DNA from 3 places in the Ruania suaedae genome. Region 3 is predicted to be linked to each of the others. Evidence: predicted binding sites of a transcription regulator. Region 3 holds the regulator's gene; each other region holds the start of a gene.
What was found. Region 3 encodes LexA, which represses DNA repair genes until DNA is damaged. Its sites were predicted from a motif close to TCGAACANNTGTTCGA; they were not measured.
Positions count from the first base shown of each region.

Region 1: a site for LexA is predicted at 2,371-2,386, ahead of LQF12_RS09365 (HNH endonuclease signature motif containing protein). Genes of this name have one in related genera too.
Region 2: a site for LexA is predicted at 6,805-6,820, ahead of imuA' (DnaE2-dependent mutagenesis accessory factor ImuA'). Genes of this name have one in related genera too.

Region 1 covers NZ_CP088018.1:2,013,265-2,022,686, forward strand. The annotation lists gene LQF12_RS09345 (Fur family transcriptional regulator) at 1-103, shown strand, start outside; gene LQF12_RS09350 (DedA family protein) at 139-681, shown strand; gene LQF12_RS09355 (isoprenyl transferase) at 692-1,483, opposite strand; gene recO (DNA repair protein RecO) at 1,483-2,214, opposite strand; gene LQF12_RS09365 (HNH endonuclease signature motif containing protein) at 2,427-3,836, shown strand; gene leuA (2-isopropylmalate synthase) at 3,828-5,555, opposite strand; gene LQF12_RS09375 (FHA domain-containing protein) at 5,715-7,373, opposite strand; gene LQF12_RS09380 (nickel-dependent putative hexonate epimerase) at 7,384-8,700, opposite strand; gene LQF12_RS09385 (transglutaminase domain-containing protein) at 8,798-9,422, opposite strand, start outside.
Region 2 covers NZ_CP088018.1:1,538,992-1,548,413, forward strand. The annotation lists gene LQF12_RS07100 (ROK family protein) at 1-282, shown strand, start outside; gene LQF12_RS07105 (1-phosphofructokinase family hexose kinase) at 279-1,208, shown strand; gene LQF12_RS07110 (class II fructose-bisphosphate aldolase) at 1,195-2,031, shown strand; gene metH (methionine synthase) at 2,041-5,571, shown strand; gene LQF12_RS07120 (YbaK/EbsC family protein) at 5,575-6,132, opposite strand; gene LQF12_RS07125 (YbhB/YbcL family Raf kinase inhibitor-like protein) at 6,132-6,659, opposite strand; gene imuA' (DnaE2-dependent mutagenesis accessory factor ImuA') at 6,867-7,736, shown strand; gene LQF12_RS07135 (Y-family DNA polymerase) at 7,742-9,367, shown strand; gene LQF12_RS07140 (HAD family hydrolase) at 9,408-9,422, opposite strand, start outside.
Region 3 covers NZ_CP088018.1:1,396,099-1,405,520, reverse strand. The annotation lists gene LQF12_RS06440 (HelD family protein) at 1-1,399, shown strand, start outside; gene serA (phosphoglycerate dehydrogenase) at 1,442-2,659, shown strand; gene LQF12_RS06430 (DUF5302 domain-containing protein) at 2,759-2,968, opposite strand; gene mgrA (L-glyceraldehyde 3-phosphate reductase) at 3,087-4,139, shown strand; gene nrdR (transcriptional regulator NrdR) at 4,224-4,691, opposite strand; gene LQF12_RS06415 (LysM peptidoglycan-binding domain-containing protein) at 4,851-5,276, opposite strand; gene lexA (transcriptional repressor LexA) at 5,590-6,213, shown strand; gene LQF12_RS06405 (L-lactate dehydrogenase) at 6,233-7,168, opposite strand; gene LQF12_RS06400 (ATP-dependent DNA helicase) at 7,165-9,093, opposite strand; gene hflX (GTPase HflX) at 9,247-9,422, opposite strand, start outside.

The DNA of each region.
Region 1 (9,422 bases), 620 kb from region 3:
GGCGGCGACGGTGGGCGCCGAGCACGGGTTCAGCGCCGTCGAGCACACGGCCGAGCTGTTCGGCCTGTGCGCTCAGTGCACCGCCGTCCGGGAGGGCGCGTGAGCGCCTCGCGTCCGCCCCTGCGGCGGTGAGCGCGCGTGCCTGAGTTCCTCACGGGCCTGCCGTTCGTGCTCGTGCTGGCCACGCTCTCGGCCGGCGCCTGGCTGCGCGGCCAGCTGCTGTACTGGATCGGCCGGGTTCCCACCGACCAGGCGCTGCGCCGCACCCGACCCGATCAGGGCTGGCGCCGGCGCGCGCACGACTGGCTGGCCGGGGGTGGCGCCGACGCCGGGATCGTCGCGATCCGGCGCTGGGGGCTGGTGGCCGTGCCGCTGTGCTACGTCACGGTGGGGTTCCAATCCATGGTGCAGGCCGCCGCCGGGATCCTGCGGATCACCTGGTGGAAGTACGCGCTGGCACAGATCCCGGGCGCGCTGGCCTGGGGCACGATCTACTCCACCATCGGGTTCGCGGTGTGGGAGGCGGCGCTGGCCGCCGCGGCCGGCTCGCCGGTGGGGATTGCGGTGATCGCGGTACTGGTGGTGCTGGCCGCCGTCGGGGTGGTGGTGCTGCGCCGTCGTGCGCGTGGCGTGCGCACGTCCCGGGCCGCGGAGCTGAGCGGCGTCGACGGCCGGGACTGAGGCCTCGGCGTCAGCCCCCGGCCGGAGCCTCCGGGGCGTCGATCGCACCGCCGTAGCGGCGGTCACGGCTGGCATAGGTGCGCGCCGCCTCCCACAGGTCCCGCCGGTCGCATGCGGGCCACGGCTTGTCGATGAAGACCATCTCGGCGTAGGCCGACTGCCACAGCAGGAAGTTGGACGTGCGTTGCTCACCCGAGGTACGCATCAGCAGGTCCACGTCGGGCATGTCCGGCTCGTCGAGGAAGCGGGCGATGGTCCGCTCGGTGATCCGGTCCGGGTGCAGCCGCCCGGCCGCGACCTCGTGACCGATCGCGCGCGCCGCATCGGCGATCTCGGCCCGGCCGCCGTAGTTGACGCACATCGTCAGCGTGCAGGTGCTGTTGCCGGCGGTGAGACGTTCGGCCTCCTCCAGCTCGGAGATCACCGAACGCCACAGCCGTGGGCGCCGGCCGGCCCAGCGCACCCGGACGCCCCAGTCGTTCATCTGGTCCCGGCGCCGGCGCAGCACGTCCCGGTTGAAGCCCATCAGGAAGCGCACCTCCGAGGGTGAGCGCTTCCAGTTCTCGGTGGAGAAGGCGTAGGCGCTGATGTGCGTGATGCCCATCTCGATCGCCCCGGCCACGACGTCGAGCAGCACCGCCTCACCGGCGGCGTGCCCCTCGTTGCGGGTCAGGCCACGCGCGTTGGCCCAGCGGCCGTTGCCGTCCATCACGATCGCCACGTGCCGGGGGACGAGCTGGTCCGGAAGCTGCGGCGGGCGGGCTCCGGAGGGGTGCGGGGGCGGCGGCTGGGACGGCCGCATCAGGCGCGCTCCACGTGCCGCAGGGAGCGCAGCTGCCGCTCCAGGTGCCACTGGGTGTAGACGGCGACCAGCCCCGAGGCCTCGCGCCGGTGCTTGTCCTCGCTCGCCTCGGCGCCGGCCCACTCCCCCGCGAGCAGCGCACCGAGCAGCGCGACCGTCTCCGGCGCGGGGGCGGCAGCCCCGGGTGGGCGACAACCGGTGCAGACCGCTCCACCGACGGGCGCCGAGAACGCGCGGTGCGGGCCCGGGGCACTGCAGCGCGCACACTCGTCGAAGGACGGCGCCCAGCCCGCGACGGCGAGCGCGCGCAGCAGGTAGGAGTCCAGCACCAGCGTGGCTGGGTGGCGCCGTTCCGCGAGGGCGCGCAGCGCCCCCGCCAGCAACAGGTACTGCTGGGTGGCCGGCTCGCCAGGGACCTCGGTCAGCCGTTCCGCCGTCTCGGCCATGGCCGTGGCCGTGGTGTACAGCCCGTAGTCGGCCCACAGCGCGCGCCCGTGCGGGGCGAGGGTGTCCACCTGGGTGATGACATCGAGAGTGCGCCCGGCGTAGAGCTGGACGTCGACCACGGCGAACGGCTCGAGCCGGGCCCCGAACTTCGAGGAGGTCCGCCGCACCCCCTTGGCGACGGCGCGCACCTGACCGTGGTTGCGGGTGAGCAGCGTGACGATCCGATCGGCCTCACCCAGCTTGTGGGTGCGCAGCACGATCGCCTCGTCCCGATACAGCTTCACGCTGCCATTGTCCCCCACCAGGGCCCCGACGGCGCACTCCCGCGCCGGGCCGCACACCGCCCGTCATCCAGGCTCTGACCAGCGCCGATGTCGACTCGTCCACAACCCCTCAACCGTGGTTTTTCGTTGCAATACCGGGGAAAGGTCTTGACTCCATCGAACTGGTGTTCTACGCTGGAGGAACGATCAGCGGACGGGCACCGGGGGTGAGCATGAGCGTCATCGACCACACGGCGAGGGCTACCGGCGGCGCCCGGATGGCGAGGACACCCGAGGGGAACGCTCCCCGGGTGGAGGAGCTCGTCGAGACCATCGGTACACAGCTCGACCAGCTGCTCGCCCTCGACCTGCACCAGGTCGACTCCGCCCGGCTGCCCGGGCTCGTCACCCGCCTGGAGGGGGCGCACCGCCGCTTGGAGGCCGTCACCACCTCCGTCATGACCGCCGTCGAGGCCGACGGCGTCTGGGCGGTGCACGGGCACCGCTCGCCGGCGGCCTGGTGGGCCCAGACGACGGGTCGCCGCAAGGCGCCCACGGCCGCCAGACTGCGCACGGCCCAGCGGGTCCTGCGGCACCTGCCCCTGACCGCCGGCGCCGCCGCGGCAGGTGAGATCAGCCCGGACCACGTCAGCCTGCTGGCGCGGGAGACGACGAAGAGCCCGGTCCTGATCGAGCACCTGAGCGATCCCGCCACGGGCGAGGCGTTCCTGGTGCAGCAGGCCAGGCTCCTGCCTCCGGATGCGTTCTCGCGGGTGCTTGCTGCCTGGACCATCCGTGCCGACCCCGAGGGTGCCGACCGGAACTGGCGCGAGGAGAGCGCCGCCGAGCACGTGCACCTGTCCCCCACCCTGGACGGCTACCGGCTGGACGGGTGGCTGACGACCGAGAACGGCCAGGGTCTGGCCTGCGCGCTCGAGGCGATCATCGGCACTCCCGCCGAGGAGGACGAACGATCGCGGTCGCAGCATCGTGCGAACGCCATGGTGGCGATGGCCCGCCACGCGCTCGACTCGGGCGCGTTCCGGCCCCACGCGCGGGTGCGACCCACGCTGCTGGTGCACGTTCCCGCCGAGACGCTCCACCGCCTGGTCCAGACCCCGCCCGCCGTGCCCCACGACGCCGGCACGATCGAGGCGAGGCTCCCCATCGAGGCCCTGCGCGGCGCCGAGCCGGCAACGCTGCAGGACGGCACGCCCATCGGATTCGCCCAGCTGGCCACACTGACGTGCGACGGCGAGTTCACCGGGGTCGTGTTCGGCCCGGAGGGCCAGCCGCTGGACGTCGGGCGCGGCCGGCGGCTGCACACCCCCGCCCAGACCCGCGGGATCTGGGCCCGCGACCGGCACTGCCAGTACCCGGGGTGCGAGGCGCCGCCGGGGTGGGGCGAGATCCACCACAGCCGATGGTGGTCACGCGGTGGCCGCACCGACGTCGAGCACGGGATCCTGCTGTGCTGGTATCACCACGCCTACGTGCACCAACGCGACATCGCCATCACCCGCCACGCCGGCCACTGGCACTTCACCCGCCCGGGCGGGCACGCCGTGATCTCTCCCGGCGTGCCCGACTGCGAGCTCGCGGCGCCCGACTGCGAGTTCGCGCGGGCCGGGCCCTCAGCGTAGGGCGCGGTTGACCGCGGAGACGATGGCCTTGAGCGAGGCCGTGGTGATCGAGGGGTCGATACCGACGCCCCAGATCACCTGGTCGGCCACCTCGCACTCCACGTAGGCGACCGCTGAGGCGTCCCCGCCCTCGGAGAGCGCGTGCTCGGCATAGTCGAGCACCGAGACCTGAACACCGAGCGTGCCCAGCGCTGCCGTGAAGGCCGCGACCGGTCCGTTCCCGCGGGCCTCGACGCTGCGCTCCTGACCACCGTCATCGACGGTGACGGTCAGGACGTCGTCGCTACCGTCACCGGCCGAGGTGATCTGCGTCGAGCGCAGCGTGAACCGGCCCCAGGGCGTCAGGCCGCCGTGCTCACCAGCGGGCAGGTACTCGTCGGAGAAGATCTCCCACAGCCGCTGAGCGCTCATCTCGCCGCCGAAGGAGTCGGTGTGCTTCTGCACGCTCTGCGAGAACTCGATCTGCAGGCGCCGGGGCAGGTCCAGGTTGCGGGTGCTCTGCAGCAGGTAGGCGACCCCGCCCTTACCGGACTGGGAGTTGACGCGGATGACGGCCTCGTAGTTGCGGCCGACGTCCTCGGGGTCCACGGGCAGATACGGCACGTCCCAGGCGATCGCGGTGTCGTCCCCGGCGGCGGCCACCCGCTCGTTGCGGACGGTGAAGCCCTTCTTGATCGCGTCCTGGTGGGAGCCGGAGAAGGCGGTGTAGACCAGGTCACCGCCGTAGGGATGGCGTGGGTGGACGTCCATCTGCGTGCAGTACTCCACCGCCCGGCGGATCCCGTCGATGTCGGAGAAGTCGATGCCCGGGTCCACGCCCTGGCTGTACAGGTTCATCCCCAGCGTGACCAGGTCGACGTTGCCGGTGCGCTCGCCCTGACCGAACAGGCAGCCCTCGATCCGGTCCGCACCGGCCATGACCGCCAGCTCGGCGGCGGCAACGGCAGTGCCCCGGTCGTTGTGCGGGTGCACGGACAGGGCCACGTGCTCGCGGCGGCTCAGGTGGCGGCTCATCCACTCGATCTGGTCGGCGTAGACGTTCGGCGTCGCGCGCTCGACCGTGGCCGGCAGGTTGAGGATGATCTCCCGGCCCTGCTCGGGTGCCCAGACGTCCATCACGGCCTCGCAGACCTCCAGCGCGAAGTCCAGCTCGGTGTCGATGAAGATCTCCGGGGAGTACTCATAGCCCAGCTCGGTGTCCGGCCCGAGGATCTTCTCGCCGTAGTCGATCACATGCTGCGTGCCGGCGGTGGCCAGCTCCTTGGTGGCGGCGCGGTCGTTGCGGAAGACGATCTCGCGGAAGACCGGGGCGGTCGCGTTGTACATGTGGACCGTGGCCCGGTGCGCGCCCTCGAGGGACTGCACGGTGCGCTCGATCAACTCGCGCCGCGCCTGCGTCAGCACCGAGATGGTGACGTCCTCGGGGATCGCCTCGTCGGTGATGATGCTGCGGACGAAGTCGAAGTCGGTCTGCGAGGCGGACGGGAACCCGACCTCGATCTCCTTGTAGCCCATCGCCACCAGCAGGTCGAACATGCGGCGCTTGCGGGCGGCGTCCATCGGCTCGATCAACGCCTGGTTCCCGTCGCGCAGGTCGGTCGAGAGCCACCGGGGCGGAGCCGTGATCGTCCTGGTCGGCCAGGTCCGGTCCGGCAGCTCGACACCGACGAAGGGCTGGTACTTGCCCACCGGCATGCCGTGAGTGGTGCGCTGTGTCATCGAAAGATCATCCTCATCGCTGTGATTGATGGTGCTGTGGTTCGGGTGAGGCCGGGCACCACTGCACTCCGCGACGAGGATCCGGCCTAGTGGGCCTCGGCGCGGCAGCGAAGGAGGAGGCTGACGTCGATGCGCATGATCGGCACCGTACCACGCACCTCACCCGTCGCTGGTCTGGGTGCGGGCGCTGGGCGAACGGTCCTCGCGCGCATGCAGCACCGAGGATCCGATCCGCACGGACTCACCCGGCGCCACCGGCGTCTCCTCCCACGGGACCAGGGCGCGCTCGTCCCCGGCCGCGGACAGGAGCGTGGTGCCATTGGTCGAGGACCGGTCGATCACCCAGGCCCGCGGGCCCACGATCCTGATGCCGAGGTGCGTCTTGGAGACGGCCCCGTCGTCCAGCGTGACCAGGGCGGCGACGTCCTCCTGGGCGCGGGCGGCGGGCGAGCGCCCCACGAGGCTCAGTCCCTCGCTGCCCACCACCCGGCCGTCATCGGTGTGGAAGCGGATCCGGCCGGGCGTGCCCCGCGCGCCGGCCAGGCGGGTGTCCTCGTTGTCGAGCTCCTCCGGTGGCGGCGCCACGTCCAGCGGCGGGGCAGCGCCCGGACGTGCCGTGGTCTCCCAGGGCGCCCCGGCCGGTGCCGCCGGCTCACCGGCCATCGGCGCACCGGGCAGTGGCCCTGACGCGACGGGGGCCGCCTGCTCCGACGCCGGGTGGGAGTGCTCATCGGGGTGCTCGGTCCAGGTCCGGGTGTGCGGGTCGGGTTCGCCCGCCGCCGGCGGCGCCCACTGCCCGGCACTCGGCCCGCCGGGCGCCGTCCCGCGCTGCGGCGGGCCCAGCACGGTGGCCTCGTGGGCAGCGTCGGCTGGATCCATGGGGTCCGTGAGGCCGGCTGGTGTCCGAGGCTGTTCCGGCGCCGGCCGGCCGTGCGGCTCCGGCGGGGCCGGGACGGCCTCGTCGGGCGGCGGTGCCACTGGCCCGTCCCACGAGGCCCGTTCGCTGGGCGAGGCGCCGGGCTGCGCGTACGGGCTCCGGCCCGCGGCCGGAGCGCCGGCATGTGCGACGTCGGGCGGCCTCGGGGGCACGCCGGGGACCCCGGCCGGACCCAGCCCACCCTGTCCGCCCAGCCCACCCTGTCCGCTCTGGCCGGTCTGACCGCTCTGCCCGGTGGCGCCGGCCTGCGCCGGCGCCCCGGACCCCTCGGCGCGCACGGCGCGGCCCGCCAGCACGCCACCGAGCAGCACCAGCACCGTGGCCAGCGCACCGACCACCAGTAGGCCCCCGCGCGCGAGGGTCGCATCGCCCGCGGCGCCCGCTCCCCCGTCGCTGAGCAGCGGGACGTCCTCGATCACCTCGAGCACCACCAGCACCGCACCGGCGGTCACCGCGAGGGCCAGCACGAACCGGACCACGAAGGCGGCTGTCCAGACCTGGGCCACGCCCGGTCCGCCGTCCTGGGGGCGCAACCTCGACCAGGCCCGGATCGCCGAGACCAGGGCCCAGCCCGTGAGGGCGACGTAGGCGCACCCCACCAGCCCCGCCAGGGCGAGTACCCCGCCACCGGCCGTCATGGCCAGGCCGGCTGCGCCGTCGGCCGTCCCGCCCCGGCCGGCCAGCAGCAGACCCGCCGCCGTGACGACCACGGCGAGCACCCCCACCAGCGTCCGGCGCCAGCCGCCGTAGCTGCGGGTGAGACGGCCCAGTGCCTCGGACCGGGTCCGCCGCAGCGTCCAGGTATCGGGCCAGCGCGGACGGTCGGCCGGTGGGTCCATGAACCCGGCGGCGTCGGCGTTCAGCGGGAAGAGCCCAGGCACCGTTGGCCTCCTAGGGATGCAGTTCGTGGGTGGCGCGTGCGGCGAGCCGGTCAGCCGTGGACCACAGCCCGGCCGAGGGCGTGGAGATGAAGAACACGCGTTCGCCGTCGGCCAGGGTGTTCCACCCGTCCCGCATCACCTCCGGATCGTAGCGGCGCAGCGCCTCGTCCAGGTCGAGATAGCCGTAGCCGACCGACTCGACCTCCTCCTGCGTGAGGCCGCCGGGGGCGTAGGTGATCCTGAAGCGCCCCTCCGCGCTGCCGTGCACGAGGTGGGCGGTCGCGTGCGGGATCTCCTGCATATCGGCCTCGGTGGCGTACTTCTCCAGCACCTCGGCCTTGCTGAGATAGCCGTACTTGCGGATGAGCGCATCCACCTCCGGCTGCTCGCCGAAACGCGTCACACCGGGGGCGATGATCAGCAGCTCGCCGCCGTCGGCCATCGCCATCCGGGTGCGGTAGACCGCCTTGTTCGCCACCCAGGTGGCGTGGAACTCGTCCGCCTGCATGACGGCGACCACCTTGTGGATCGGCTCGTCGAAGGTGGTGATGTTCTGGGCCGTGCTGGCGCGGGCGGCGGCGTAGTAGGTCTCGAGGTCGTCACCGACGAAGACACCCGTGTGCACGAGGTGGCCGGCGTCGTCGTAGTCCATGACCACCTGCAGGTACACGTCCGGCAGATGCCCGAGGAACTCCTCCTCCGCCCAGTTGAAGCACGCCCGCACCGGCGTGAGCAGGTTCCCGAGGTTGTTCTCGATCCCGTACACCGCCGAGGCCATGTGCGCGGCCCCGAGGGTCCGCTTGCCGCCGAGGCCGATGAAGTAGTTCTTGTTGTGGTTGGCGAAGCCGAGCACCTCGTGCGGGACGACGTGGCCGATGTGGATGATCAGGTCCCACTCCTCGGTCACCGTCATGGTGTTGAGGTCGATCGGCATCTCCCAGTCCACGACGCCGCCGGTCTTCTCGGCGACCACCTCGGCCGGGACGGTGCCCACGTGCGTGACCCCGCCCTTCCAGTCGTGGGCGTGGATGCGCTCGTGCGGGATGGACCCGAACATCCACCGGTTCACCTCCTCGGTGTGCGGCACGTGCTGGCCGAGGGTGGGGATCACGTGCACCTCCACGCCCTGGGCATCCAGGCCGCGGTAGAGGTGCTCGGTCATCCAGCCCACGCCGGCGTGGGCACGGGTGATGTCCGGCGGGAGCAGCAGTACCCGCCGGTACGTGCCGATCCCGAGCCGCTGTGCCGCCTCGGTCACGAGCCGGTCGCACAGCCGCTCGATCGTGGGCCGGTCGATCGAGGAGTCCTCATGCTGGAACCACACCATGGGCCACAGGCTAGCCCGTGAACACCGGCGGGCCGGCGGCGATGCCGTCTGTTGCCGTGGCGTGATGTGCTGCGCTGTGCGGGCTCCCGGGTGCCGGCTATCCCCGACGGCGCAGTGACCGGGCCGAGAAGGCCGACCGCAGGCGTGCCTTCCACCCCGCGCCGCGACGCACCCGCTGGACGGTGTGGGTGACCTGGCCCCAGTAGTGCTGGACGTGCTCCTCCGGCGGGTCGACCGGCGCGAAGACCGCCTCGTCGGCGCGGTCGGCGAGCAGCAGCACACCGGACTCCGGGAACTGCCCGGACAGCGCCTGCGCGGACTCGCGCCTCGTGCGGCCGGGGGCCTGCACGACACCCAGGTCGAGCACCCGGTCCTGCAGCTCGTCCCAGCCGCCGGCGACCCGCTGGTGCGGGGTGCCCTTGCGCCGGCGCCGACGGCGGCGCAACCCCTTCAGGGCGGCGAGCAGCAGCAACGGGATGCCGAGCAGCAGGACCGGCACGGTGGAGGCGCCGACCACCCAGACCCACGGGTTGGGCACGCTCGACTTGGTGATGCCCTCGGAGTCGACGTCGGCGTCGTCGCGGTCCTGCGGGGGAACGTCGGGGCGGTCCTGCGGCGGCGGAGGCGGCTGCAGCACCTGTGGTTGCGGCTTGTCGACCGGGTCGGGCTCCTCCACCTGCGGGATCTGGTCCTCGGGGGGTGTGGGGTAGAAGGGAAGCCAG
Region 2 (9,422 bases), 140 kb from region 3:
AGCGCCGGTGACACCGCGGCGGCGGACGTGGTGCGCACCGCGATCGAGGTGCTCGCCGACCTGCTCGCCGACGCCGCCGGGCTGCTCGGCCCCACGCCGGTGGTCCTGGGAGGCGGCCTGGCCGAGGCCGGGGACGCCGTCCTGGAGCCGTTGCGGGCTGCGCTGGCCCAGCGTCTGCCTGCCGAGCTGCGCCCGCCACTGCGCGCTGCGGTGCTCGGCTCCTGGGCCGGGTGCCTCGGCGCCGGCGCACTCGCCCTGGAACTGCGACAGGAGCGCCGATGATCCGGACCGTGACGCCCAACCCGGCGCTGGACCTGACCTACCGGCTCGAGCGCCTGCGCATCGGCGAGGTCCACCGTGCCCAGGACGTGACCGAGACCCCGGGAGGGAAGGGCATCAACGTGGCCCGGGTGCTCGCCTCGCTCGGTCACGAGGTGCACTGCTGCGGCTTCCTCGGCGGGAGCACCGGTGAGCACCTCGAGCACCTGCTCAGCCGCACGCCCGTGCACCAGGACTGGACCCTGGTGGCGGGGGAGACGCGCCGCACCGTGACCGTCGTGGACGAGGCCGGAGCGACGCTGATCAACGAGCCCGGGCCGCCGGTGAGCCGGCGGGACTGGGAACGACTCACGCGCACGGTGCAGGCACGCACCGGGGCGGGGGACGTCGTCGTGATCTCCGGCTCCGCCCCGCCCGGGACGGGCGCCGACGACCTACCGGCGCTGGTACGGGCCCTGGTCGAGGCGGACGCGCGGGTGATCGCCGACACCTCCGGGCCGGCGCTGCTCGACGTCGCCGCCGCCGGGCCGGCCGTGCTCAAGCCGAACCATCTCGAGCTGCAGGCCGCGACCGGGATCGACGATCCCGTGGCCGGGGCCCAGGACCTGCTCGCCCGCGGCGCCGGGGCCGTGCTGGTCTCCCGCGGCGCCGACGGCGTGCTGCTGGTGACACCCGAGGGCGCCTGGCAGGCCCGCACCGAGCCGATCAAGGGCGGCAACCCCACCGGCGCCGGTGATGCGGCGGTGGCGGCGCTCGCCGCGGCCCTCGCCTCGGGCGCCGAGGGGGCGGGGCTCGCCGATCACCTTCCCGACGTGGTCGCGCTCTCGGCGGCCGCGGTCCTCATGCCCACGGCGGGTGCGGTCGATGCCGACTTCTATGCGCGGATGCGCCCCTCGATCCGGACGGAGCCCTTCCATGCCGCTAGCTGATCTGACCGCCGTGGCTGCGCCCCTGCGCGCCGCACAGACCGGACTCGGTGCGTTCAACGTGGTCCACCTCGAGCACGGCGCCGCCTTCATGGCCGCCGCCGAGCGCGCCGGCCGGCCGGTGGTGCTGCAGGTGAGCCAGAACGCGGTGGCATTCCACGGCGCGCTCGCCCCGATCGCGACGGCGACCCTCGCCCTGGCCAGGGCCGCGTCCGTGGAGGTGGTGGTCCACCTGGACCACGCCGACGACGTCGCGCTCGTGCGCGAGGCGCTCGACCTGGGCTTCACCTCCGTCATGTACGACGGGTCGAAGCTGCCCACCGAGCAGAATCTCGCCACCACCGCCGAGGTGGTCGCGATGGCACACGCGCGGGGCGTGTCCGTCGAGGCCGAGCTCGGGGAGGTGGGTGGCAAGAACGGCGTGCACGACCCCTCCGCACGCACCGATCCGGCCGACGCAGCCCGGTTCGTGGCCGAGACCGGAGTGGACCTGCTGGCGGTGGCGGTCGGCTCCTCGCACGCGATGACCACCCGCGGTGCCGTGCTGGACACCGAGCTCATCGCCCGGATCGCCGACGCCGTGGACGTGCCGCTGGTGCTGCACGGCTCCTCCGGGGTGAGCGATGAGGGGATGCGGGCGGCGATCGAGGCGGGGATGACCAAGATCAACGTCTCCACCCACCTGAACAAGATCTTCACCGGCTCCGTGCGCGAGGCCCTCGCGGCGGACCCGGACCTGGTGGACTCCCGGAAGTGGTTCGCACCCGGCTTGGAGGCCATCTCGGCCGAGGTGGAGCGGCTGCTGCGCTGGTACGCGGGCTCTTAGACTTCTCCTATGCGTCCACCCCGTTCCGCCGCCCTGCTCGAGACCATGCGCAACCGGGTGGTGGTCGCCGACGGCGCGATGGGCACGATGATCCAGGACGCCGGGCTCACCCTGGAGGACTTCCAGGGCCTGGAGGGCTGCAACGAGATCCTCAACGTCACCCGGCCCGAGGTGATCGAGTCCCTGCACGCGGAGTTCTTCGCCGTCGGGGTCGACTGCGTGGAGACCAACACCTTCGGCGCCAACGCCTCCAACCTGGGTGACTACGACATCATCGAGCGCATCGGTGAGCTCGCCGAGGCCGGCGCCGCGATCGCGCGCCGCAGCGCCGAGAAGCACTCCACCCCCGACCACCCGCGTTGGGTGCTCGGCTCGATGGGCCCCGGCACCAAGCTGCCCAGCCTCGGGCACGTCACCTACGCCTCCCTCAAGGCCTCCTTCGCCGAGCAGGCCGCGGGCCTGATCCGCGGCGGCGCCGACGCGCTGCTGGTGGAGACCAGCCAGGACCTGCTGCAGACCAAGGCTGCGATCAACGCCTGCAAGCAGGCCCAGGCCGAGACCGGCCTGGAGGTGCCGATCTTCGCCCAGGTCACGGTGGAGACCACCGGCACGATGCTGATGGGCTCCGAGATCGGCGCCGCCCTGACCACCCTGAGCGCGCTCGGCATCGACGCCATCGGCCTCAACTGCGCCACCGGCCCGGCGGAGATGAGCGAGCACCTGCGCCACCTGTCCAAGCACTCCCCGGTGCCGATCACCTGCATGCCCAACGCCGGGCTGCCGGTGCTGGGCACCCACGGCGCCGAATACCCGCTCACCCCGGCCGAGCTCGCCGCCGCGCACGAGCAGTTCGTGGGCGAGTTCGGGCTCAACCTGGTCGGTGGATGCTGCGGTACGACACCCGAGCACCTGCGGGCGGTGGTGGACAAGGTCCGGGGGAGGGCCGTCGTCGCCCGGGAGCCCGAGCCCACCCACGGGGTGGCGAGCCTGTACGCCCACACCGACTTCGACCAGGACGCGGCGTTCCTGGCCATCGGCGAGCGCACCAACGCCAACGGCTCCAAGGCCTTCCGGGAGGCGATGCTGGCCGAGAACTGGGACGAGTGCGTCCAGATCGCCCGGGCCCAGACCCGCGACGGCGCCCACCTGCTGGATGTGTGCGTGGACTACGTGGGCCGCGACGGCGTGGCCGATGTCACCAGCGTGGTCTCCCGGCTCGCGAGCGCCTCCACGCTGCCGCTGGTGATCGACTCCACCGAGCCCGCGGTGATCGGTGCCGGGCTTGCGCTCGTGGGCGGGCGCGCGGTGGTGAACTCGGTCAACTTCGAGGACGGTGACGGCCCGGACTCCCGGTACGCGAAGATCATGCCGCACGTGATCGAGCACGGCGCGGCCGTGGTGGCCCTGACCATCGACGAAGAGGGGCAGGCGCGCACCGCCGAGCACAAGGTGGCGATCGCCTCCCGTCTCATCGAGGATCTCACCGGCCGCTGGGGAATGGCGGTGGAGGACATCATCGTCGACACCCTCACCTTCCCGATCGCGACCGGTCAGGAGGAGACCCGACGGGACGCGATCGAGACGATCGAGGCTATCCGTGAGCTCAAGCGCCGCTACCCGGCGGTGCACACCACCCTGGGTGTCTCCAACATCTCCTTCGGGCTCAACCCGGCCGCCCGGGTGGTGCTGAACTCGGTGTTCCTGCACGCCGCCGTCGAGGCCGGGCTGGACTCGGCGATCGTGCACGCCGCGAAGATCCTGCCGCTGGCGCAGATCCCCGAGGAGCAGCGTCAGGCCGCCGAGGACCTGGTGTGGGACCGGCGGGCCTACGACGGTGACCAGCTCACCCATGACCCGCTCGCGCACCTGCTGGACGTCTTCTCCGGGGTGGACTCGGCGGCGCTGAAGGACGCCCGCGCCGCCGAGCTCGCCGCGCTGCCGCTGGACGAACGCCTCGCCCGCCGCATCATCGACGGCGAGATGAAGGGGTTGCACGACGATCTCGACGCCGCGCTGGCTGAGGGCTGGAAGGCCCTCGACATCGTCAACGACCAGCTGCTCGCCGGGATGAAGGTGGTCGGTGAGCGGTTCGGCGCCGGGGAGATGCAGCTGCCGTTCGTGCTGACCTCCGCCGAGACGATGAAGACGGCGGTGGCCCATCTCGAACCCCACATGGAGAAGGTCGAAGAGGGCGGGGGGAAGGGCACCATCGTGCTCGGCACCGTGCGCGGGGATGTGCACGACATCGGCAAGAACCTCGTGGACATCATCCTCACCAACAACGGCTACACGGTGGTCAACATCGGCATCAAGCAGCCGGTGTCGGCGTTCATCGAGGCCGCGCAGGAGCACCGGGCCGACGTGATCGGCATGAGCGGGCTGCTGGTGAAGTCGACCGTGGTGATGAAGGAGAACCTGGAGGAGCTCAACACCCGGGGGCTCGCCGACCAGTACCCGGTGCTGCTCGGCGGCGCGGCGCTGACCCGGGTGTACGTCGAGGACGACCTGGACGAGGTCTACGACGGCGAGGTGCGCTACGCCCGCGACGCCTTCGAGGGGCTGCGCCTGATGGAGCCGCTGGTGCGGGTGGCCCGGGGAGAGGGAGCGGACGCCGTCGGGCTGCCGGCGCTGAAGAAGCGCCGCCACGCCCAGGTGACCGTGGACGAGACCCCGGCCGAGGACCTGCCCGAGCGTTCGGACGTGGCCACCGACAACCCGGTGCCCACACCGCCGTTCTGGGGGACCCGCATCGTCAAGGGCATCGCCCTGGCCGAGTACTCCTCATTCCTGGACGAGCGGGCCACGTTCATGGGCCAGTGGGGCCTCAAGCCCGGGCGCGGGGTGGGCGGTGCGACCTACGAGGAGCTGGTCGAGACCGAGGGCCGGCCGCGGTTGCGGGACTGGCTGGCGCGCATCCGTGCCGAGGACATGCTGGTGCCGTCGGTGGTCTACGGCTACTTCCCGGTGGTCGCCGAGGGCGACGATGTGGTGCTGCTGCACCACGAGGGCCCCGACGGCGGTAGCGGTGGGGAGCCGGGCACCGAACGGATGCGCTTCAGCTTCCCCCGGCAACGGCGCGACCGGCACCTGTGCCTGGCCGACTTCGTGCGGCCGCGTGAATCCGGTGAGACCGACGTGCTCGGGGTGCAGCTGGTGACCGTGGGCTCCGGGGTGGCCGAGCACACCGCGCGGCTGTTCGAGGCCAACGCCTACCGCGAGTACCTGGAACTGCACGGCCTCTCGGTCCAGCTGACCGAGGCGCTCGCGGAGTACTGGCACGCCCGGGTGCGCGCCGAGCTCGGGTTCGCCGGCGAGGATCCGGCCGACCTGGAGGGCATGTTCAAGGTCGACTACCGGGGCGCGCGGTACTCCTTCGGCTACCCGGCCTGCCCGGACCTGGAGGACCGGGCCAAGATCATCGAGCTGCTGCGCCCGGAGCGGATCGGGGTGAGCCTGAGCGAGGAGCTGCAGCTGCACCCGGAGCAGTCCACCGATGCGGTGGTCTTCCACCACCCGGAGGCGAAGTACTTCTCGGTGTGAGGCTCAGGCGGGGATCTCCTTCGCCAGCCCGTCCACGAGCTCGGCCCCGGGCAGCTCGGCGAGCACCTCACCGGGCAGCAGGATCTTCGAACCGCGGATACCGCTGCCGATGATCGCCGGGCCGGTGGTGGTGCGGGCATCCAGCAGCACCCGGTACTGATCGGGCAGGCCGATCGGGGTGATGCCGCCGTACTCCATCCCGGCGTCGCTCACCGCCCGCTCGGCGGGCAGGAACGAGGCCTTGCGCACGTCCAGCAACCGCTTGATGGTGGAGTTCACGTCCGCCCGGGTGGTGGCGCGCACGATGGCGGCCGCGAGCCGCTCCTCGCCGTTGCGCTTGCCGGCCACCAGCACGCAGTTCGCCGAGGCCTCCAGCGGCAGGTCGTAGGCGGCGCTCATGTCGGCGGTGTCCGCCTGCTCCGGATCGATCGGCGTCACCAGCACCTGCCCGACGGCGTCCGGTGCGTGCTGTGCCCAGGCCAGCAGGGCCTGGTGCACCGGCGCCGCCAGCAGGTCCGGGTGGTCCAGCGCCGGGGACCACTCGAGCGTGCCCAGCCGCATCAGTTCTGGTAGGTCACCGTCAGCACGCCGCGGCCGATGGTGTGGAACAGGGCCATGAAGGAGGCCTTGGTGGGGCTGTCCTCGCTCGAGAGCTCCAGCGTGGGGACGTCCAGGGCGTGCACGGCGAAGACGTAGCGGTGCTCCCGGTCCCCGGGCGGAGGTGCCGCGCCCTCGTAGGCGAAGGCACCGCCGTCGGTGCGCAGGTGGAATGCCGCGCCCGGCAGGCTCAGGTCGCTCTCGCCGGCGCCCTGCTCCAGGGTCGAGACGGAGGAGTCCAGATCGGTGACCGTCCAGTGCCAGTAGCCGGACGGGGTCGGGGCGTCCGGGTCGAAGCAGGTGACCAGCAGGCCCTGGGTGCCCTCGGGCAGGTCGTCCCAGACGAGGGTGGGGGAGGTGTTCTCGCCGTCGGCGGCGTACCGGGAGTCCATCGCCGCGCCCTCGGTGAGGTCCGGGCTGGAGAGCGGGAACGAGGGGACTGTGGGCAGGATCTCGTAGGGGTGCGGGGCCAGGGGGCGCTGCAGGTCCATGACACGTCCTTTCCGTCGAGGCGTCGTCTCCCAACCTACGACGCCTGGCCGCGATGTGTCCTGCCACGCCGGAGTTGCCCTGGCGTGTCGCGCGATCGGCACGCCGGGCTGTCTTGACACCGGCCCCCGGGGGGACGTCTACTGATCGAACCGATGTTCGATGTCGGTGGTGGCTCCTACCGTGCAGCACAGAGAGGAGGGACGCCGATGAGTCTCACCGCAGAACGGGTCACGGAGCCCGTGTCACGCGAACTACCACCCGAGCTGGCTGCTCGCCTGGATGCCGCACGGCAGGTGCTCGCCACCGCCGAGGCGGAGGTGGGGGTGCGTGCCCGGTTGGAGCCGCCGGACGTCGTCTCCCTGCCCCCTGCGCAGGAGGGCACGGGAGAGGAGCCCGACGAGGGTCGCCGTGTGGATCCCGAGCAGGCGCTCGCGGTCCCCGGCGGGCTCGCCCCGCTCTTCCCGGACGGGATGCGCCGCGGGGGTGCGGTCCAGGTGCTCGGCAGCACCTCGGTGCTGCTCTCCCTGGCGGCCGGGGCGATGTCCGGAGGTGCCTGGTGCGCCATGGTGGGGCTGCCGGACCTCGGGCTCGCCGCCGCGGCCGAGCTGGGACTACCGCTGGAGCGCACGGTCGTGGTGCCACGGCCGGGTCCGGATCTGGCGGGCGTGCTCGGCGCCCTGGTGGACGGGGTGGACGTGGTGGTGCTCGGGTCGGCGGGCTCGTTGCTCGACCGGGAGCGTCGCACGATCGGTTCCCGGATCCGGGTGCGCGGGGCGGTCATGCTCACCGCCGGCCCCTGGCCGGGTGCGGACACCGTGCTCGAGGTGACCCCACGCGCCTGGCACGGAGTGGGGCAGGGCAGCGGTGTGCTGCGTTCGGGAGAGGTGACCATCACGGCGAGGCATCGTCGCGGCGACCTCACCCGGGCCCTCCACGCCCGCCGCGGCCTGCAGGGCTGGGGACCGGTCCCGGCGGTGCCGGCGGTATCACCGCTGCGATCGCTCGACCGGCCCGCCGGGGCCGCGGCCGGCACCGCTGATGCCCGTGCCGATGCCCGACTGGTGCGGGCCGGGTGAGTGCGGTGAGTGCGGCAGTGCCCGAGCCGGCAGCTGCGCAGGAACAGGCGACCCGTCTCGCGGTCCTGTGGGTACCCGACTGGCCGGTGGTCGCCGCCGCAGCCGAGGGGCTGGTCCAGTCGCACCAGCCCGTCGCCGTGTACGACGCCCGCGGTGTGGTGGCCGCATCGGCCCGGGCCAGGGCGAGCGGGGTGCGCCGGGGGCAGCGCCGCAGGTCGGCGCAGGCGGTCTGCCCCGAGCTGGTCCTGGTGCCGATGGACGAGGGGCGGGACGTGCGCGCCTTCGAAGCGGTCGCCCAGGCGGTCGAGGGGGAGGTGCCGCACGTGCAGGTGCTACGCCCGGGAGTGGTGGTCCTGGCGGCGCAGGGCCCGCGCCGCTACCTCGGGTCCGAGGAGGCGGTGGCCGAGGTGCTGATCGGCGCCGCGGTGGGAGCCGGGGTGGAGGCGCAGGTCGGGATGGCGGACGGGCTGTTGGCAGCCCTGCTTGCCGCACGCGAGTCCGTCCTGGTCCCGCCGGGCGCCTCGGCCGGCTTCCTCGCGCGGAGGGACGTGCGCGACCTCGTGCACGTGACCACCACCCGGCAGTCCCGGGGGGAGATGGGCGAGCTCACCGGAGTGCTGCGCCGGCTGGGCATCGACACCCTGGGCGGCCTCGCACAGATGCGCTCGGGGCAGGTGGCTGCCCGGTTCGGCACGCTGGGGGCGCAGGCGCGGCGACTTGCGGCCGGCCTGGACGGGCAGGCGCCCTCCGGGCGGCGGGGTGAGCCGGACCTGACCAGTGCTGCCGAGCTCGACCCGCCGGCGCAGCGGCTGGACACCGCCGCGTTCGCAGCCAGGCGGCTGGCCGAGGACCTGCACGCGCGGATGATGCGGCGCGGGGTGCTGTGCGGGCGGTTGCGGGTGCAGGCGCGTACCGAGGACGGCGGCGAGCTGGAACGCACCTGGCGCATCGATGGCGTCCTGGCCGCCACCGAGCTGACCGACCGGGTGCGCTGGCAGCTGGACGGATGGCTCAGCGGCCGCAGCGGCCGCCCACCGAGCTCGGCCCTGACCCGGCTGACCCTCACCGCCGAGGAGGTCTCCCCGGCGAGCACGGTCTCCGAGGGGCTGTGGGGACGGGTCGGGCGCGGGGAGCGGCAGGCGGGCCGGGCGGCGTTGCGGGTGCAGGGGATGCTCGGGGCCGACGGGGTGCTCGTCCCGGTGCCCGAGGGCGGGCGTTCCCCGCGTGACCGGGTCCGGCTGGTGGCCTGGGGTGACGACGTCGCGCCCGTGCGCGATCCCGACCAGCCGTGGCCGGGGCAGATCCCCCGCCCACTGCCCGCGACCGTGCCCGCCGAGCCGGTGCCGATCCGGCTCGTGGACGAGGCGGGGGGCCTGGTGCGGGTCGGGGTGCGAGGGGAGCTCTCGGGCCACCCGGTTCGAGCGCAGGTCGAAGCAGGGCAGAAGGAGGCAGGCCGGGCCGGGCAGCCTCGTCGGCTACGTATCACCGGATGGGCAGGGCCCTGGCCGGTCCATGAGCGGTGGTGGGCCGGCGGGCAGGCGCGGCACTACCTGCAGGTCACCGGGGACGGTGCTGCCCTGCTGCTCGCCGGCGACGGGCAGCGCTGGTGGCTGGAGGGGGTCTACGACTAGCGGGGGACACGAGCTGCTGCCGGCGTCCTACCGGTTCGCCTCAGGCTCTCGCTGC
Region 3 (9,422 bases):
CGCCACCGGCACCGAGAGCGACGAGGTCGCCGAGATCAAGGGCCGCCGTGAGTGGAGCTCGATCATCGCGGCAGCCGTCCGTGCCCGCCAGCGGGTGCTGCCCGAGCGGGACCTCGTGGTCGGCTCGGTCCGGCTGCGCCTGCTCGAGGACGACGTGCGCCGGGCGCAGGAGCGGGCCCGCCGCACGCGCTCCCCGCACAATGTGGCCCGGGTGACATTCGTGCGTCACATGCTCTCGTCGCTGGCCGCGCAGTACTCGGAGAAGGTGCCGGGTGTGGGAGAGGACGACCGCGCCGACATCATCGAGGAGCTGCGCGGCTCGCGCGATGTCCGGATCGCCCTGAACCTGTGCTGGATGCCGCTGTCGGCGACCGGTCTCCTCGAGGACCTCTACGCCAAACCCCACCGGCTCGCCGAGGCCGCGCCCCGGCTGTCCGCCCGGGATCGCCGGCTGCTCGAGCGCGGGCGCGGCGAACCCTGGACGCCGGCGGACGTGCTGTTGGTGGACGAGGCGGCCGAACGCATCGGTGAGGACGACGAGGCGGAACGCTCCAGATCACAGGCCGATCAGAGCCGGCGTGAGGCCGATGTCGAGTACGCGCGCGAGATGCTGGAGCAGTCCGGGGCCGGCGACGGCCTGATCGACGCCCAGACCGTCGCCGAACGCTTCTCCTCCTCGGGTCCGGAGCTGACCACGGCCGAGCGGGCCCTGGCCGACCGCCGGTGGACCTACGGGCACGTCGTCATCGACGAGGCCCAGGAGCTCTCACCGATGGCGTGGCACGCCCTGCTGCGGCGCAACCCCACCCGCTCGATGACGATCGTCGGCGACGTCTCGCAGACCTCCAGCCGCTCCGGTGCACGCAGCTGGTCACAGATGCTGGAACGCCCGTTGCGCGGCCGGTACCGCACCTCGACGCTCACCGTGAACTACCGCACGCCCGCCAGCGTGATGGCGGCCGCCCGCGCCATGATGACTGCTGCGGACCCCGACCATCCCCCGACGCCGGTCACCTCGGCACGTGAGGTGCCGGACGCCGTCGCGGTCTCCCGAGCCGAGGACCTGCTGACCACGCTCGCCGACGTCGTCTCCCAGGAGCGTGCCCGCCTCGACGGCGGCCGCCTGGCCGTGATCGTGCCGACCGGGCTGCGCTCCGCCGTCGTGGACGCGCTCGGCGGACATGGGCGGATCGACCTCACCCAGGAGGTCGTGGTGCTCGATCCGACGGCGAGCAAGGGGCTCGAGTTCGACGTCGTGGTGCTGGCCGAGCCCGCGCGCATCCTCGCCGAGGCCGGGCGGCCCGGCGACCTGTACGTGGCGATGACACGCCCGACCCGTCGGCTGCACATGGTCCACACCGAGCCGCTGCCCGCGGGCCTCGAGGCGTCCAGCACCTGAGAACGATTGGGACTTCGGCGCCGGCAGGAGCACGATGGGGCCGTGGTCAAGGCACTCCTCCTCGAGAACATCCATCACCTCGGCAGTGAACTTCTGCAGGGCTCCGGCTTCGACGTCAGCACCCGGCCCGGTGCGCTCGACGAGGACGAGTTGATCGAGGCGCTCCGTGGCGTCCAGGTTCTGGGCCTGCGGTCCAAGACCAACCTCACCCAGCGCGTGCTCGAGAACGCCCCTGACCTGCTGGCCGTGGGCGCGTTCTGCATCGGCACCAACCAGATCGACCTGCGCGCTGCGGCCGAGGCGGGCGTGGCGGCGTTCAACGCCCCGTTCTCGAACACCCGATCGGTGGTCGAACTCGCGCTCGCCGAGATCATCGCGCTGACCCGGCGGCTGACCGAGAAGGACAAGTCGCTCCACGCCGGGATCTGGGACAAGTCCGCCAGCGGCGCCCACGAGGTGCGCGGCCGCACGCTGGGCATCGTCGGCTACGGCAACATCGGCACCCAGCTCTCGGTCGTGGCCGAGGCGCTCGGCATGCGGGTGATCTTCTACGACACCGCCGAGAAGCTGGCGCTGGGCAATGCACGGCGGATGCCCAGCCTGGACGCGCTGCTGGACGAGGCCGACGTGGTGACGCTCCATGTCGACGGCCGCGCCGGGAACGCCGGGATGTTCGGGGCCGGCCAGTTCGGTCGTATGAAGGCCGGCGCGATCTTCCTCAATCTCTCCCGCGGGTTCCTGGTGGACTACGCCGCGCTGCGCCGGGAGGTGCTCGAGGGCCGCATCGCCGGTGCCGCGGTCGATGTGTTCCCGCACGAGCCCAAGAGCCAGGGCGACGCGTTCGACTCCGAGCTGCGGGACCTGCCGAACGTGATCCTCACCCCGCATGTCGGCGGGTCGACCGAGGAGGCTCAGCAGGACATCGGCACGTTCGTGGCCGGCAAGCTGCGCGACTACCTCGAGAACGGGGCCACAGCGCTCAGTGTGAACCTGCCCGCCCTCATTCTGGACCGGCCCGATCAGGAGACGCTGCGGATCGCGCACCTGCACCACAACGTCCCGGGCGTGCTGGCGGCGGTCAACCAGACGCTCTCGAGCGCGGGGGTCAACATCGAGCGTCAGACCCTGAGCACATCCGGTTCGACCGGCTACGTCGTCACCGACGTCGGCAGCGACCTGCCGGCGGACACGATCGCCCGGCTGGAGGCCATGGAGGCGACGATCCGCGTTCGCGCGCTGCGTCCAGGGGCCGAGGACTGACACTCACACAGACACACAGACCCAGACGCACAGACGCACAGACGCACAGACGCACAGACGCACGCTCCCGGACCCACGCCGGGCCCGGGAGCTGGTCGGTCAGCCGGACTTGCGGCGGAAGACTCGCCGACCCCCGCTGCCCTCGACCTCGGGTCCGTGCACCTGGCCGGTGTTGCGCGCGCCCTGGGCGCTCGGGTGGTCACGCTCGGCCTTGCGGTCGAGCGCCTCGCGCATCCGAGCCTTGGCCGCTGCCATCGGATCCTCCCGCTCGGGCGCGCCGGCCTCCTCTGCATGCGGTGCGTGTGCCACAGGTCCTCCTGTCGTCGCGCCCTGAGGGGCCGGTCGGCCCGGGCCCGGACGGCGGTACTCGGCCCTCCCCCAGCGTGCACCGGATGCTCGGCTACCACCAGGGAAATAGCATCGTGGCATGACGACGCCGTATCACGCCGCACCTTCGCGCTACGACTCGATGCCGTGGCGCCGCTGCGGCCGGTCCGGCCTCGACCTGCCGGCCATCTCCCTCGGACTCTGGCAGAACTTCGGGACGGACCGCTCCCTGCAGACCCAGCGCGATATCGTGCTCCACGCCTTCGATCGCGGGATCACCCAGTTCGATCTCGCCAACAACTACGGGCCCCCGCCCGGTGCCGCCGAGACCGTGTTCGGCCGGCTCCTCACCGGCGAACTCCGGGCCCACCGGGACGAGCTCGTCGTGGCCACCAAGGCCGGATACCGGATGTGGCCCGGCCCGTACGGTGAGGGCGGCTCGCGCAAGTACCTGCTCGCCTCGCTCGACGCCTCGCTGCGGCGGCTGGGGGTCGACTACGTCGACATCTTCTACAGCCACCGCTTCGACCCGACCACACCGCTGCACGAGACGCTCGGCGCGCTCAAGAGCGCCATCGATTCCGGCAAGGCACTCTATGCAGGCATCTCCTCCTACTCGGCGGCGCGGACCCGTGAGGCGATGGCGGTGGCGAGCCGGATCGGTCTCGACCTGGTCGTCCACCAGCCCTCGTACTCGATGATCAACCGGTGGGTCGAGGAGCCGGACGGGAGCGGGGAGAGCCTGCTGGACGTGCTCGACGACGTCGGCCTCGGCGCCGCGGTCTTCTCGCCGCTCGCCCAGGGGATGCTGACCCGCAAGTACCTGCACGGCATCCCGGAGAGATCGCGCGCAGCGGGCGAGGGGCCCTTGCGCACCTCGTTCCTGACCGAGGAGAACCTGGCCCGCATCCGGGCGCTGAACGCCATCGCCGAGCGACGCAACCAGACCCTCGCGCAGATGGCCATCGCCTGGGTGCTCCGCGACCCACGGATCACCACCGCGCTGATCGGGGCCTCCAGCGTGGACCAGCTCGATGACACGCTCGGCGCGCTGGACCACCTGGACTTCACGCGCGAGGAACTGGCCGCCATCGACGAGCACGCTCACGACGGCGGCGTGAACATCTGGGCGAACAGGTCCAGCCGGCTCTGAGCCCGGCACCGCGCCGCCGGGAGCCTCCCCGGGGTGTCGCCGTCGGTGGCCCGGGCTTCCCCTCCCGAGCCACCGACGGCCGTCTCAGGGCAGGGACCGGGCCTGCGCCCGGTCCTCTCGCAGCGCAGTGATCGCTGCCTCGAAGTCCTCCAGCGAGCAGAAGGACCGGTACACGCTCGCAAAGCGCAGATAGGCCACCTCGTCCAGCGCCCGGAGCGGGCCGAGGATCGTCAGGCCGACCTCGTGCGCGTCGACCTCGGCCACGCCGGTCGAGCGGACGGCCTCCTCGACCTGCTGGGCGAGCAGGGCGAGATCGTCATCGGAGACCGGGCGGCCTTGGCAGGCCTTGCGCACACCCGCGATGATCTTGTCCCGGCTGAACGGTTCCACGGCACCGGAACGCTTGACGACGCTCAGGCTCGTGCTCTCGACGGTCGTGAACCGCCGCCCGCACTCAGGGCACTGCCGCCGGCGGCGGATGGAGGCGCCGTCGTCCGCCGTGCGCGAATCGACCACGCGCGAGTCGCCGTGGCGACAGAACGGACAGTGCACCGGTCGGGATACCTCTCGTCGAGACGAGGCCGCAAGAACCCAAGATCTGCGGCAGTCACACTAGTGTAACTACTAGATCTGGGCAGCGGCGGACAGGACCCGGCCGTCCGCGTGCAGGCACGGGCGGACCGCCACGGACGGGCCGTCACGGGCACGACGTCATCCCGCCGCCGGCACGCTCAGCTGCTGGCCGGTGTGCACGGTCGAGTCCGTGAGTCCGTTGAGCGCCATGATCTGCTCGACCACGGGGCGGACATCCTCACCCGGCGCGGCCACGCCCTCGGCCACCACCCACAGGCTCTCGCCGGCACCGACGGTGACCGTCGCCACCGCAGCCGGTGCGGACTCGTCAGCAGGAAGCGCGAGACCGAGCGCCGACCCGAGCGCGGCCGCCGCGACGAACGCCAGCAGGCTGAGGACGACCTGCCCGCGGCGCGTCAGCCGCGCAGGGCCGGTGGCGGCGTCAGCCGACGACCGCGCATCCTGCGTTGGGGGCGCCGGCACGAGTTCCGGTACCGCCACCAGGTGGCGGGGACGGGCGGGGGCGGGGCGAAACTCCGGGGTCGGAAGGGCAAGGGCGCTCATCTGCGCTCTCCTCTCGATCGTGCTCTCGGGAGCAATTCGAGCCAGCTGGCATCGAACACTCGTTCGTCGAACATCTGTTGCGACCGTAGCACGCATGTGCGACAGTTGTCGACACGCCAGTCGAACAGATGTTTCCGATGCTGCGACGCTCGCCGTAGGGTGAACATCGACTCTGGAGAGCACACCACCGACCACCGACATCGACTCCACCGTCGAGACCCGAGGCCCCTTGGAGGACGCCGTGAGCCGCGCGAAATCAGACCCGAAGGACCGTCCTGGACCGGACGGGCTCAGCCCGCGTCAACGCAAGATCATGGACTCGATCCGCACGAGCCTCGAGAAGAAGGGCTACCCGCCGACGATGCGGGAGATCGGCCTGTCGGTCGGACTGGCGAGCCCGTCGTCGGTGAAGTACCAGCTGCACCTGCTGGAGAAGAAGGGCTACCTGCGCCGGGACCCGGTCTCCACCCGTGCGATCGAGATCATCCACCCCGATGACGCACAGGAGGTCGCGGCGGAGCCGGAGGAGCTGACCCTGCACGACGGTGGCCAGGCCGATGTGCGCGCGACCTACGTCCCGGTGGTCGGCCGGATCGCCGCCGGCGGACCCATCCTCGCCGAGCAGGCGGTGGAGGACGTCTTCGCACTCCCCCGCCAGCTCGTCGGCGAGGGTGACCTGTTCCTGCTCAAGGTGGTCGGTGACTCGATGATCGACGCCGCCATCTGTGATGGCGACTGGGTGGTGGTCCGGCAGCAGAAGGTGGCCGAGAACGGTGAGATCGTCGCCGCCATGATCGACGGCGAGGCCACCGTCAAGACCCTCAAGCGCACGTCCGAGGCGCTCTGGTTGCTCCCCGCGAACCCCGCCTACAGCCCGATCGACGGCACCGACGCCGAGATCCTCGGCCGGGTCGTGAGCGTGCTGCGCTCGCTCTGAGCACGGCGCCGGCCGGCAGTCAGAGCCCGCAGCGCCGCGCCGTCTCCCGGACCGAGTCCGCGCTGGCCCGCAGTGCCGCGAGCTCGGCGTCATCGAGGGGGATCTCCAGCTGACGGGACACACCCGTGCCGTCGACGACCGACGGGACGGAGAGGCAGACCCCGGAGATCCCGTGGTATCCCTCCAGCAGGCCGGAGACGGGCAGCACGGCACCTTCGGCGCGCAGGATGGCCTGGCTGATGCGGGTGGCAGCGAGACCGATCGCGTAGTTGGTGGCGCCCTTGCCCTCGATGATGCGGTAGGCGGACTCGACCACCTCCCGTGCGAGGCGGTCGCGCACCGACGCACCGAGTTCGGGGAGCTCACGAGCGGGCACGCCCCCGATGGTCGCCGAGCTCCAGATCGCGACCTCCGAGTCCCCGTGCTCACCGAGGACGTAGGCGTGGACGTTGCGCACGGCCACACCACAGGCGGTCGCGACGAGGTAACGCAGCCGGGAGGAGTCCAGCACGGTGCCCGAGCCGAGGACCCGGGCCGGTGGCAGTCCTGAGATCTGCTGGGCGGCGTAGGTGACCACGTCGACCGGATTGGTGACCATCAGATAGACGGCGTCGGGAGCAACCCGGACCAGGCCGGGCAGCAGCGTCCGCATCAGTGCGACGGTCGTGCCGGCCAGGTCCATCCTGCTCTGCCCGGGGTGCTGCTTGGCGCCCGCAGTCACCACCACCAGATCCGCGCCGGCACAGATGTCGATCTCGTCCGATCCCTCCACGCTGCCCATCGGCACGTACTCGATCCCGTGTGCCAGGTCGAGCGCCTCCGCCCGCACCTTGGCTCCGTCGACGTCGTAGAGCACCACCCGCCGCGCCACGCCGTGCATGAGAGCCGCATAGGCGTAGGTGGCGCCCACCGCACCGGCTCCGACGACGGCGATCGTGCCCGCGCCCGCGCTCACGACGACGCCAGTCGTCGCAGGGCGGCCAGCACCACGTCACGATCGGTTGTCGGCCACAGCGGCGGCAGACTCGCGGTGAGGAAGGTTCCGTAGCGTGCGGTGCGCACGCGCGGGTCGAGCACCGCGACCACCCCACGATCGGATGTCGAGCGGATCAGCCGGCCCGCGCCCTGGGCGAGCAGCAGCGCGGCGTGGGTGGCCGAGACGGCCATGAAGCCGTTCCCGCCGCGGGCAGCCACGGCCTCGGCCCGGGCCGCCTTGACCGGGTCGTCGGGACGCGGGAAGGGGATGCGGTCGATGAGCACGAGCCGGCTCGACTGCCCCGGGACGTCCACCCCCTGCCAGAGCGAGAGCGTGCCGAACAGCGAGGCGGCGGGATCGGCCGCGAACTCCCGCACCAGCGTCGGCAGCACGTCCTCGCCCTGCAGCAGGACCGGTGTGTCCAGCCGCTCGCGCATCGCCTCGGCCGCGAGCTGCGCGCCGCGGCGTGAGGAGAACAGCCCGAGGGCGCCGCCTCCGGACGCGGCCACCAGTGCCTCGATCTCGTCGAGCACGCGCTCGTCCGTCCCGTCCCGTCCCGGCGGCGGCAGGTGCCGTGCCACATAGACGATCCCCTGCCGGCCGTAGTCGAACGGCGAGGCCACCGACTCGGCGCGGTAGCTGCCGGCGCGCAGGCCCAGCGCGCCGGCAGTGGCCTCGAAGGTGCCACCGAGGGCGAGGGTGGCCGAGGTCAGCACGGCGCTGCGTCCGGCCAGCAGCTCGCCGGCGATCGGTCCCGCGACGTCCAGCGGTGCGACCATCAGTCGCGAGGCCTCCCCCGGTCGGCGGCCGCGCTCGCACCAGAGCACATCGGTCTTGTCGGTCACCCGGTCCGAGAGCAGCCGGTCCGCCACCTCGAAGAGCACCAGCAGCGCGCTCTTGGCCATGGTCACCCCACCGGCGGCCTCCCCCTTGCCCTCGCCCTTCATCGCGGACATACCCTCGCGTGCGGCGTCGGCGACCGAGCGCACGACGCCGGTCAGCTCCGAGGGCAGACCCGCCGGCAGCCGGCCCTCGGGCACCTGCATCAGCAGCGTGCGCAGCTCGGCGGCGGCGTCGTCCATCCCGGCGAGGGCGATGCCGCCGTGACGGCGAGCCGTCCGGGCGGTGCGCTCGACCACAGCGGCCGAGAGTTCCACCGTCGCCTGCGCCGTGACCCGGTCGCCGAGCTCGTGCGCCTCGTCGACGATGAGGATCTCGTGCTCGGGCAACACCTTGGGCGAGCCGGAGGCAGCGATCCCGAGCATCGCGTGGTTGGTCACGACCAGATCCGCCTCCCGGGCGGCGGTGCGCGCGCGTTCGGGGAAGCACTCGGCCAGCAGCGGGCACTTCTGCCCCAGGCACTCCATCGAGGTGATCGAGACCTGCCGCCACGCCCGCTCGCTGACGCCGGGCACCAGGTCGTCGCGGTCGCCGGTCTCGGTCTCGGCGGCCCACTCGCGCAGGCGCACCACCTGGGTGCCGAGCGAGTCGTCCACCGCCGCCTGCCCCGGGTGCTCCTCCGCCGCCGACGGCGCCGCCTCCGTGGCCGAGAACAGCGTTCCCTCCTCGTCCTCGGGGTAGCCGCCCGCCAGCTTGTGCTTGCACACGTAGTTGTGCCAGCCCTTGAGGAGGGCGACCTCGGGGGCCCGGGGAAGGTGCTCGGCCAGCGCGTCGGCCACGAGCGGGAGGTCGTGCCCGATCACCTGGCGCTGCAGCGCCAGGGTGGCGGTCGAGACGATGGCACGCTGGCCGGAGCCGACGGCGCGGGCGAGGGTGGGCACGAGATAGGCGAGCGACTTGCCCGTCCCGGTCCCGGCCTGGACGAGCAGGTGGGCGCCGTCGTCGAGGGTGTCGGCGACCGCGCGCGCCATGGCGTGCTGCCCCTCCCGGCGTGCACCGCCCATCGACTCCACGACCGCGTCGAGCACCGCGTCGATGGCATGCGCAGTCGCGGTCTCGCCCGACCCGTCGGTCGCGGTCCTCACCTCAGCAGCCACCCGACGACGGTAGCGCGTGCGGCCCGCCCGGGCCGACTGCGACCGACCGGCTGTGGACCCTCAGGAGGCAGCGCGGGCAGCCGCGTCGAGCTCGACCGCGAGCGCCTCGTCCACCCGAGCGACCAGGTGCGTCCCCTCGGCCAGGTGATCGATGGAGATCACCTCGCCGGCCGTGTGGGCGCGGTGAAGCAGATCACCGCGGGAGTAGGGCACCAGCAGATCGACCTCGACGGCGG